2 regions of the Glutamicibacter sp. NPDC087831 genome follow, and region 2 is predicted to be linked to the other one. Evidence: riboswitches for the same ligand, from Rfam matches in the RefSeq annotation. Region 2 holds a riboswitch; the other holds the start of a gene.
The links. A riboswitch is a leader RNA that binds a small molecule or an ion and turns the genes downstream of it on or off. The one in region 2 is predicted to bind S-adenosylmethionine.
Positions count from the first base shown of each region.

Region 1: another riboswitch for S-adenosylmethionine. It lies ahead of ACIOJF_RS16875 (O-acetylhomoserine aminocarboxypropyltransferase/cysteine synthase family protein); the one in region 2 lies ahead of ACIOJF_RS10345 (OsmC family protein).

Region 1 covers NZ_JBIUVH010000006.1:141,396-146,503, forward strand. The annotation lists gene ACIOJF_RS16860 (methionine synthase) at 311-1,351, opposite strand; gene ACIOJF_RS16865 (DUF1852 domain-containing protein) at 1,371-2,363, opposite strand; gene ACIOJF_RS16870 (LysR family transcriptional regulator) at 2,486-3,427, shown strand; SAM riboswitch class I at 3,660-3,750, shown strand; gene ACIOJF_RS16875 (O-acetylhomoserine aminocarboxypropyltransferase/cysteine synthase family protein) at 3,838-5,108, shown strand, end outside.
Region 2 covers NZ_JBIUVH010000002.1:829,078-834,185, forward strand. The annotation lists gene ACIOJF_RS10325 (TM2 domain-containing protein) at 1-330, shown strand, start outside; gene ACIOJF_RS10330 (hypothetical protein) at 495-1,094, opposite strand; gene ACIOJF_RS10335 (SDR family oxidoreductase) at 1,332-2,102, shown strand; gene ACIOJF_RS10340 (L-idonate 5-dehydrogenase) at 2,092-3,147, shown strand; gene ACIOJF_RS10345 (OsmC family protein) at 3,224-3,775, opposite strand; SAM riboswitch class IV at 3,807-3,928, opposite strand; gene ACIOJF_RS10350 (DEAD/DEAH box helicase) at 4,069-5,108, shown strand, end outside.

The DNA of each region.
Region 1 (5,108 bases), on a different contig from region 2:
AAGGCAGTCAAAGTTCGAGCGCAAGATAACGCTGAGCCGCACTGTACTTTGATCCAATTTGCCGCGCTACTTCATTTAGGGTGTGCCCCGACTGGCGTAAACGAGAGGCCTGTAACTTCTGTTTGTCTGTCAGCCCAAGCTTTCGGATTGTCATGCCGTGTTCGTTCAGGATGCTGATCAGAGTGGTCTTAGAGATCCCGAACGTCCTGTCTACCGTCGCGCTTGCTTCCCCTGCCTCGTACCGGGGTGCCCGCGGAAGATCGCTTTGAGGTCATCCGCGGGCAACGATGGTGTCGCCGATTCTATCACTTCAGACGCGGGCACCAACAAGCTCCTCGCGCAGGATGCCAGCCCCTGCGCTGAGCGCACTGAGCTTGGCCAGGGCCACATCGCGGCGGAAGGGGGCCATGCCGCAGTTGGTGCTGGCAATCAGCTTGTCCGCATCGACAAATTCGAGAGCATTGCGCAGGGTCTGCGCCACTTCCTCGGCAGTCTCCACGGCGTCATTGGCCACGTCGATAGCTCCAAGCATCACTCGCTTGCCGCGCACCAATTCGACGACCTCCAGCGGGACATTCGAGTGGTGGGATTCCAGCGAAACGGTGTCGATTGAGGAAGCCTGAAGCAGCGGGAAGGACTTCTCGTAGTGGCGCCACTGGGCACCGAGAGTCGCTTTCCAGTCATTATTCGCCTTGATGCCGTAGCCAAAGCAGATGTGGACTACGGTTTCGGCTTTGAGTCCCTCGCAGGCGCGCTCCAGTGCGGCGATGCCCCAGTCGGCCACCTCATCAAAAAAGACGTTGAAGGCAGGCTCGTCGAACTGGATGACATCCACCCCGGCTGCCTCAAGCTCGCGGGCTTCCTGGTTCAAGATGGTCGCGAATTCCCAGGCCAGTTTCTCGCGGCTGCGGTAGTGCGCATCGTACAAAGTATCAACCATGGTCATCGGGCCAGGCAGGGTCCACTTGATCTGCTTGTCGGTACAGGAGCGCAGGAACTTTGCGTCCTGAACGAAGACCGGCTTTTCGCGCTCTACGGCACCGATGGCGGTGGGAACACTGGCGTCGTAGCGGTTGCGGATGCGCACGGTCTCGCGCTTCTCGAAATCGACACCGCTCAGGTGCTCGATGAAGGTGGTAACGAAGTGCTGGCGGGACTGCTCGCCGTCGGAAATGATGTCGATGCCGCGCTGGGTCTGCTCGAGCACCGCTGCGCGCATGGCGTCTTGCTGCCCTTCGCGCAATTGCTCGCCTTCAAGCTTCCAAGGGGACCAGAGCTTTTCAGGCTCGGCAAGCCATGACGGCTTGGGCAGGCTGCCTACAATCGACGTGGGGATAAGCGGGGAAGTCATAAGGGAATCTTTCTGGATCTTAGGCGACGGGTGTCGGGCAGGAAGCGGACCACAGATCGAGCAGTTGGCGATTTGGGATGATGAAATGCTCTTCGGTGAACTTGCCTTGGATCTTGCCCAGTTGGGTTCGCTCTTCGCGGTCATAGAAGACGCGGGTGGGGGAAAAATCCTCGGCGCCAAGGCTCGGGTGGTACACAGCCGGAGCCGCCGAATTGGCGTTGTAGATCTCCGGGCGGTAGATCTTCTGGAACGTCTCCATGGTGCTGATCAGGCTGATCAGCTGCAGGTTCGTGTAGTCGTTGAGCAGGTCGCCACGGAAGTAGAAAGCCAGCGGTGCGACAGCACCCTGCGGCATGAAGTAGCGCACGCTCAAGCCCATTTTTCCGAAGTACGCGTCGGTCAATGAATTTTCATCCTGCTGGTATTCCAAACCGAGCACTGGATGGCTGTTGCCGGCGCGGAAATAGGTTTTGGAAGTCGAGACGCTGATGCAGACCACCGGCAACTGGGCAAAACGCTCACGGTACGCCTGTGAGTTCAAGAAATGCTGGAAGAGCTGCCCATGGAGATCGCCAAAATCTTCCGGAAGCACCGGGGCTCCGCTGTCATTGCACGAAGCTGGAAGCACCACGCTGAAGTCGTAATCGCGGACATAAGAAGAAAAATTATTGCCGACCATGCCCTGGGACCGAGTACCCGTGAGTTTATCCACGATCGTGGTTTCAAGCACTTCTAAAAGTGGAAATTCCTGATCGGTATTATTGGCAGAAAAATGCACATTTGCGGAAATGATTTCCAATTCAAGACAATAGCGGTCGCCTTGGGGATTGTCCCAGTGAGCGAGGGAATTGAAACGGCGGTTGATCATTGTCAGGGCATTGCGAAGGTTCTCTTCGCGGCGCTCTCCACGCGCCAAGTTGGCGAAGTTTGTCGTGGTTCGAGAATTCGCAGAAGGGGAATAATTCTCGTCGAATCTTGTGGTGCTAATGCTGAAATTTAATGCGTCTGCCATGATGGCCAATCTGTATTTGGGAGGCCTGGGCAGGCCGAGGGGAAGTCGTTGCGTCAATCATGCAGGGTGATTCTTGATATCAGGTAACTCGATATAACTATGGATTCATATAGACTCTGGCTATGGTTCAGGGAACAAATGGCTTGACACTTCAGCAGCTGCGCTATTTCGTGGCGGTGGCCTCCGAGGGGTCCATCTCCGCCGCCGCCGACCTGATCTACGTCGCGCAGCCCAGCATGTCGGCGGCGATGAAGGAGCTTGAATCACGGGTGGGGCGCACCTTGCTGGTGCGCTCGGCCAGGGGAGTGACGCTCACCGCCGAGGGCGCAGAATTCCTTGGCTACGCCCGGCAGGTCCTGGAGCAAGTGGAGCTGCTGGAGCATCGCTACCTCGGCCGCCCCTCCGCCAGGCGGCTGCTGGGCGTCTCCACCCAGCACTACTCATTTTCTGTGGACGCGTTTGTCCGGATGGTCCAGGCCAGCGGCGCCGAGGAATACCAGTTTTCGCTCCGCGAGACGCGCACCGAAGAAATCATCGAGGACGTGCGCACGCTGCGCAGCGACATCGGGATCCTCTACCTCAACGACTTCAACCGGAAGGTCATTGACAAGCTGCTGCGCGAATCCCGGCTGGTCTTCCACCCGCTGTTCCTGGCCGATCCGCACATCTTCATCTCGCGCAGCAACCCGCTGGCCACCCGAAGCCAGGTCACGCTCGAAGACCTCGAAGACCTGCCGCGGCTGACCTTCGACCAGGGCGCGAATAATTCCTTCTACTTCGCCGAGGAGGTGCTCTCCACCCGCTCCAGCCAACGCGAAATCCAGGTCTCCGACCGCGCTACCATCTTCAACCTCATGATCGGCCTGGGCGGGTACACGATCTCCACCGGCATCATCAGCGACGAGCTGGATCCCTCCATCGTCGCCATCCCGCTGGCGATCGAGGAGCGCATCGAGATCGGCTGGATCGGCCACGCCGCCATTCCGCTCACCGACCAGGCCCAGCGCTATCTGCAAGAAGTCCGCACCGTGGTCGCCAGCTTCGGGGTCGAGGTGCTCGGCTGAGCCGCCCCAGGCGTAACTCTCGGTCATCGATCGCCGGCCCATCGTCACAAACTTCCGGCAGAACCCCTGCATCACGCTGATTCCGCTCAAAAGCTCGCGTCATAAAGTGGCACCGGCCACCGCGTCATCATGACAAGTTCACGACATATGAAGCTTGGCGGCCTTGTATGAAGCCGGCCGCCCGATAGCGCTTGCACCCCTCGCAGCCCATGGCCAACCATGGAAGAACAACAAACCATCAAGAGCGACTAAGAGATCTGGCTCGTTGACGTCGCAGCAACCATCGGGAAACCGAAAGGTGCTAATGCCAGGAACGATGGAGCAGTTCCGAACGCGTTTTCGCGCTGTGCTTCGTGCCTTTGCACGATGCCTAATCGGTGCACTCCCTCGCAGAAAAACGAGGAGGAGCCATGAGCCAGGAAACCGACGCGGTGCACGCAGGGTACCGCCCGAGCGGAGACTTCCGCCCGATGCTGCCGCCACTGCACAATTCCGCAGCCTACCAATTCGCATCGCATGCCGAAGCGGTCGAGAAGTTCGCGCTGCGCCAGGCCGGTTTCACCTACTCGCGCACCGGCAACCCCACCGTCTCGATCCTCGAGCAGCGAGTGGCCGCGCTGGAAGGCGGCGCCCAGGCGGTAGCCACCGCCACCGGCCAGTCCGCGGTCGCCCTGTCCCTGCTGGCCCTGACCCAGGGTCCCAAGCACATCGTGGCCTCCTCCTCGCTCTACGGCGGCACCGTGGATCTGCTCACCGACACCTTCGCGGACTTCGGCATCCGCATCAGCTTTGTCGACCAGGCCGATCCGTCCGCCTGGGCCGCTGCCATTGAGTCGGACACCCGGGCGTTCTTCCTGGAGTCCGTCTCCAACCCGCTGTGCACCGTGGCCGACCTGCCCGCCATCGCGGCGATCGCCCACGAGCACAACATCCCGGTGGTGGTCGACAACACCCTGGCCACCCCGCTGAATGTGCGGCCACTGGAAATCGGTGCCGACATCGTGGTGCACTCGGCCACCAAGGGCCTGGCCGGGCACGGCTCGGTGCTCGGCGGGGTGGTGGTGGACTCGGGCAAATTCGACTTCTCCGATGCCGCCCGCTGGCCGCAGATCGCCGCCCCGCGGGTGCGCCTGAACAACACCTCGCTGCTTGAGCGCCACGGACCGGCCGCCTACGCGATGCTGGTGCGCTCCAAGTTCCTGCACGACCTGGGCCCGACCCTCGCTCCGGCCAGCGCCCAGGGAATCCTGGCCGGAATCGAGACCCTGCCGGTGCGTGCCGGGCACGTGCAGCGCAGTGTCACCACGCTGATCGAAAAGCTCTCCGCTCATCCGGGCATCGCGGCCATCCACCACCCATCGCTGCCCACCCACCCGAGCCACGAGCTGGCCGCGAAGATCACCCCGAAGGGCACCGGCTGCGTGCTGGCCATCGAGCTGGCCCACCCGTCGCTGGTTTCCCCGGTGATCGACGGGCTGGCGCTGATTTCCCTGGCCGCGAATGTGGGGGACACCCGCACCATGGTCTCCCACCCGGCCACCATGACGCACTGCCGGCTCTCGGAGCAGCAGCTGGCCGCCGCGGGCCTGAACACCTCCACCCTGCGCCTGTCGGTGGGATTGGAAGACCCCGCCGACCTGCTCGCAGATATCACCCAATCGCTGGATCACGCACTGGCCGC
Region 2 (5,108 bases):
CCCGTGGCAGAGGAACCTGCGGAGGCCACGTGGCAGGAGGTCGTTACCCTCGATGGAAAGACCGACAAGGCCAGCAAGGTGTTCGAGCTCACCGGGGCTGAAGCCCGGATGACCTATTCCTTCAAGGGGGGCGAAGACATGTCCCTTGGCGCGATCTACATTCTCACCGAGGGGACGGATCTGATGAAGGACGGCGGGCTTCCCGAAGCCATGATTGACGGTCCGGTTAGCGAAGAAACGGCTCTGCACAAGACCGCGGGCAAGTACTTCCTGGATGTGAACGCTGCAAACTTCGACGGCTGGACCGTCACCATCGAAGAAAAGCGCTAACAGAGATTCCGAGGCGGATCATTTGGGAGAAACTCCTCGGAAATGTGCTCCGGTGGGAACTCTTATGGGGAAGAGGACCCACCGGGGTTTGGACAAAGGTAGTCGCCCACGCAAGTCTTGGACTTACGTGGGCGACTATCCGTTCGTAGCATCGATTCTTGAAGTTATCGTTGGTTGCCCAAAGCGAACAAGGCTTGGTCGATTTCTCTGGCCGTCCACGTTTGGTCATGTTCATCAAGGAGCTGAATGAGAACTTCCACTTCTTGCATGTACCGGCGGTACCGGCCGCGACTGTTTGCCAACTGAATGCCGAGGAGCGTCAAACCATGGTGCGCACGGCGATCGTAAATGGCCATTCGTTTCGGTGCTGCGGCGACGATGACCGCTGAAGCTAGTGCGTCACCGGTGGTGAACCCGGGCAATGCTCCTAGAGCGCTTCGTGATTTCTCGGCGGCTTCCGGAACACTGAGCAGCTCGTCATTCGCGTACTTGAGTACGTTTTCAGTGGCCTCACGTACCTCTAGGTCCGGGGTGTTCATGAGCTTCTTTGCCCACTTGGTGTCGGCTCTGAGCCGTTTCCATAGAAGCAAAGAACCAATGTCAGCTTTCCCGAGGGAGCCGGTCTTGGCAAATCGTTCCGTCACCTCTTCAAGAACCTCGTCGTAGTGTTCTGAAGTGTCGCTCGTGTAGTCTTCGTGCGCTCGGGAAAGCTGAATCCAAAGAGGGATTTCGCTACCCTCAGTCAACGTCGTCGATGAGTCCATGATCCTATCCTGACATCAATATTTGAAGACGTGTAAGTCCCGATGTTCAGGGCATCCGAGATGTTCTGACGCTTGCTGAAACTGAAGCTCTTAAATCCTACTTTTAGCTGTCTTGGGCATCATAAGTCTGATATGTTTTAGGGAAGCGACGGGGCTGATTTTTCGGATTTAACAGCTGGTTCATACCGCTGATGAGTTCCCGTCGATGTACCATCGACACTTCATGCGAGGGAATTCATGAGCCAACTTTTTGACCTGTCCGGACGGCTGGCCCTGGTCACCGGATCCTCCCGCGGCATTGGCCGCGAACTTGCCCGTGCCCTGGCCGAAGCCGGAGCCACCATCATCCTGCACGGCCGCGATGCGCAACGCTTGGCCGAAACTGCCGCCGAATTCGGCACCCGCTATGGCGCCGAGAGGATCCACAGCGTCTGCTTCGATGTCACCGATGATGCCGCCGTGCGCGAGAACATCGCCGCCATTGAAAAGAACATCGGCCCCATCCGCATTTTGGTGAACAACGCGGGCATCCAACACCGCGTGCCCATGCTGGAACTGGAAGTCGCCGACTGGCAGCGCGTGATCGATACCAACCTCACCAGCGCCTTCCTGGTGGGCCGAGAAGTCGCACGTGGCATGGTGGAACGCGGCGAAGGCAAGATCATCAACATCTGCTCGGTGCAAACCGATCTGGCCCGTCCCACTATCTCCGCCTACACCGCAGCCAAGGGCGGACTGCGCAACCTCACCCGCGCCATGACCGCGGAATGGGCCTGTTCGGGACTGCAAATCAACGGCATCGCACCGGGCTACATCCACACCGAAATGACGCAGAATCTGGTGGATGACGAGAAATTCAACTCCTGGATTCTTGGCCGCACCCCGGCGGCCCGTTGGGGTACCGTCGAAGACCTGGCCGGACCAGCAGTCTGGTTGGCCTCGGACGGATCGAACTACGTGAACGGTCAGACCATTTTCATCGACGGAGGCATGAGCGTTGTCGTCTAATTCCCTCGCCACCAGCACGTTGGCCGTCGTGGCCCATGCAGCCGGTGATTTGCGTATTGAACAAATCGAGCTGGCAGCGCCGGGAGCAGATGAAGCACGCGTTGCCATCGCTTACGGCGGTATCTGCGGATCAGACTTGCATTACTGGAGCCACGGCGCCGCCGGGGAATCGATCCTCAAGGCTCCAATGGTTCTCGGGCATGAAATCGTCGGCACCATCATCCAGGCCGCCGCTGACGGCAGCGGGCCGGCAGCCGGAACCAAAGTCGCCGTGCACCCGGCAACACCAGGTGAGACGGGGGAACCCTACCCGGCCGACCGCCCGAATCTCTCCCCGGGGTGCACCTACCTGGGCTCGGCCGCCCGCTACCCGCACACCGAGGGCGCATTCGCCCGCGAAATGAACCTGCCATCACGCATGCTGCGTGAGCTGCCTGCTGGCTTAGCACTGCGCGATGCGGCACTGGCAGAACCGGCTGCGGTTGCTTGGCATGCGGTGTCGCGCGTCGGCGAAGTCGCCGGCAAGAAGGCGCTGGTTATTGGTGCTGGCCCGATCGGAGCTCTCGCTGTAGCAGTGCTTAAACGAGCCGGGGCCAGCGAAATTATCGCGGTAGACATGCACGCCAAGCCGCTGGAGATTGCCAAGCAGCTCGGTGCCACCTCCACCCTGCGCGCCGATGGCCAGGAAGCAATCGCCCAGGTGGGCGCGGACGTGGTCATCGAGGCCAGCGGCACCTACCGCGGATTGGCCTCCGCGGTGCGCGGTGCCGTGCGCGGCGGTCGAGTGGTCATGGTCGGGTTGCTGCCCTCAGGAGAACAACCCGCACTCATTTCGCTGGCTATTACCCGCGAGCTGGAACTGGTTGGTTCCTTCCGCTTCAACGACGAAATCGACCATGTGCTTGCTGCCCTGGCCGACGGTTCACTGCAGGTTTCCGAGGCGGTAACCCACGAGTTCCCGGTCGCCGATGCGCTTGAAGCCTTCGAAACGGCCAAGGATTCGGCTCGCTCCGGCAAAGTCCTGCTGAACTTCCTGGGGCAATAGTTGGCTTCAGCTAGAAGTGCACCGCGGCGGCCCCTGAAGTCGGGGGCCGCCGCGGTGCTTTTTAGTTCAGCGAACTCTAGTTGGTCTCTGCGATGCTTACCGCGGTTGTCACGGGCACCGGATTGGCGAAGAGGTCCAGCACCGGGCAGTGTGCATCCACTGCGCGGCGCAGTTCTTCATAGCGTTCAGCTGATTCCGGTCCGGCAATCCGGATGTCCAGATCCACCGACGAGAAGCCGGGGCGGATGGTCTGGTCGATGCCGAAGAGTCCGCGGACATCGAGGTGGCCATTGGCCTGGATCTTCACGTCGTCCACCTGGATGCCGAGGTTCTGCGCGTACAAGCGGTAGACCACAACCTGGCAGGAGATGAGCGCTCCGAGCGCGTATTCCACGGGGCTTGCGGCCAGGTCGCTGCCGCCCAGGGCAGCTGGCTCGTCGACCTGGAAGGTGTGCTTGCCGGAGACAATGTTGCTGGCTACCGAATCGAAGCCTTCGCCCTCGACGGTGAAAGTCAATTGGGCACTTTGCGGGGCAGCCGAAATTCGTTCGCCCCAGCCCTTGCCTGCTTCCTGCAGGCGCTGTGCGCGGTCTTCGGATACGGTTGGGGCAGATGCTGCATTAGTCATGGGGAATTGATCCCCTTTCTGGCGCAAGGGGCGCCATCGCTTACGCATCTTGGCGTTCAAGATGCGTCGAATCTTCACCTGGGGCACCCCGCACAATGACGCAGGAGGGTTGCCGTCCACTCAGCCAGGGCTCAAAGAGTGGAACTCGTGATTCAGTGATTAATTTCTATCGGTTGCAGGGCCCGCGGGTAAAGGGCAGAAGTAACTTTTCGTCACCGGGCATCTTGCTTTCCGGCTCGCTAAGATGGAATCTAGCTCTCGGGCGCCCACTGCACGAACAATGAACGGCGAGTATGGAATTCCAGCTGACACTTTCTGCGGCCCAGACCTTGGTGACCGAATCCGAATACAACCTGGGCCAATTCCTGTGTGATTCCGGAAAAGTGCAGATCGCCAACCGGGTAATGCGCCCGGGATCTACCCGCATCTCCGGTGTGGTGCTGCGCGAATCGGTGATGGCCCAATTGGAAATCACCGCGGGCAATATCAGCTTCACCAGCTTCTGCGGCAAGCATCCGGGGGTTCAGTCCTGTGAAGACGTCGCCGCCTTGCTCATTGAGGTCACCACCGAAGAAGACCAGGGCTTCTTCGTCTCCGACTCCGGGGTGGATCCCCACGCATGGAAACGCAATAGCAAGCCGCAGTGGGAACGCACCCTTGACCGTCTGCTTCCAGTCATTTCCGATGAGCCGCTGGTTGCCGAAGAACCGCTGGGATTGATCCTGAAAGTGGTCAGCGAACCGCGTTATGGCGGCGAGGACGCGCTGACCTTGCAGGCACGCCCGGCCCGCCAGGGCACCAAGAGCCCCTGGATCCAAACCGGGATCAGCTGGCGCAATGTCGCTTTTGATACGCGGTTCTCCAAGAAGCAGCGTCGTGCGGTCGTTGAACTGGACCGGTTGCGTGAACACGTTGAACAAGATACTTATCGCCATTCGTGGGATCCCAAGGAGTGGATCTCCTTGATGGATCTTCCAGGCCAGGACCTGCTGGATGCGTTCGAAGCCCTGCGTGAAGCTGGAGTGCAGATCGTCAACGGCGGTTCTACGGCCAAGGCCCCGGTGGAGTTCAGCGAGCAACCAGCCATGGCACACGTGGATGTGCGTCGCGGTGAACATGGCCTGAGCATGGAAGGGAAGCTGCGCGGGCCGAGCGAAGAGCACGTCTACCTCTTGCCCATAGGCACGCCGCCGACCTTGTTGGCTTACGCGTCCAGCCCCTTGCCGAAGGCCAGGGAAATCGGTTTGGCCCGGTTCGCTGAACCGGTCACGAAGGAACTGGCCACATTTATTGAATCCGGTGCGCAATCCATCCCGCAGGAAGGCGTTGAGCT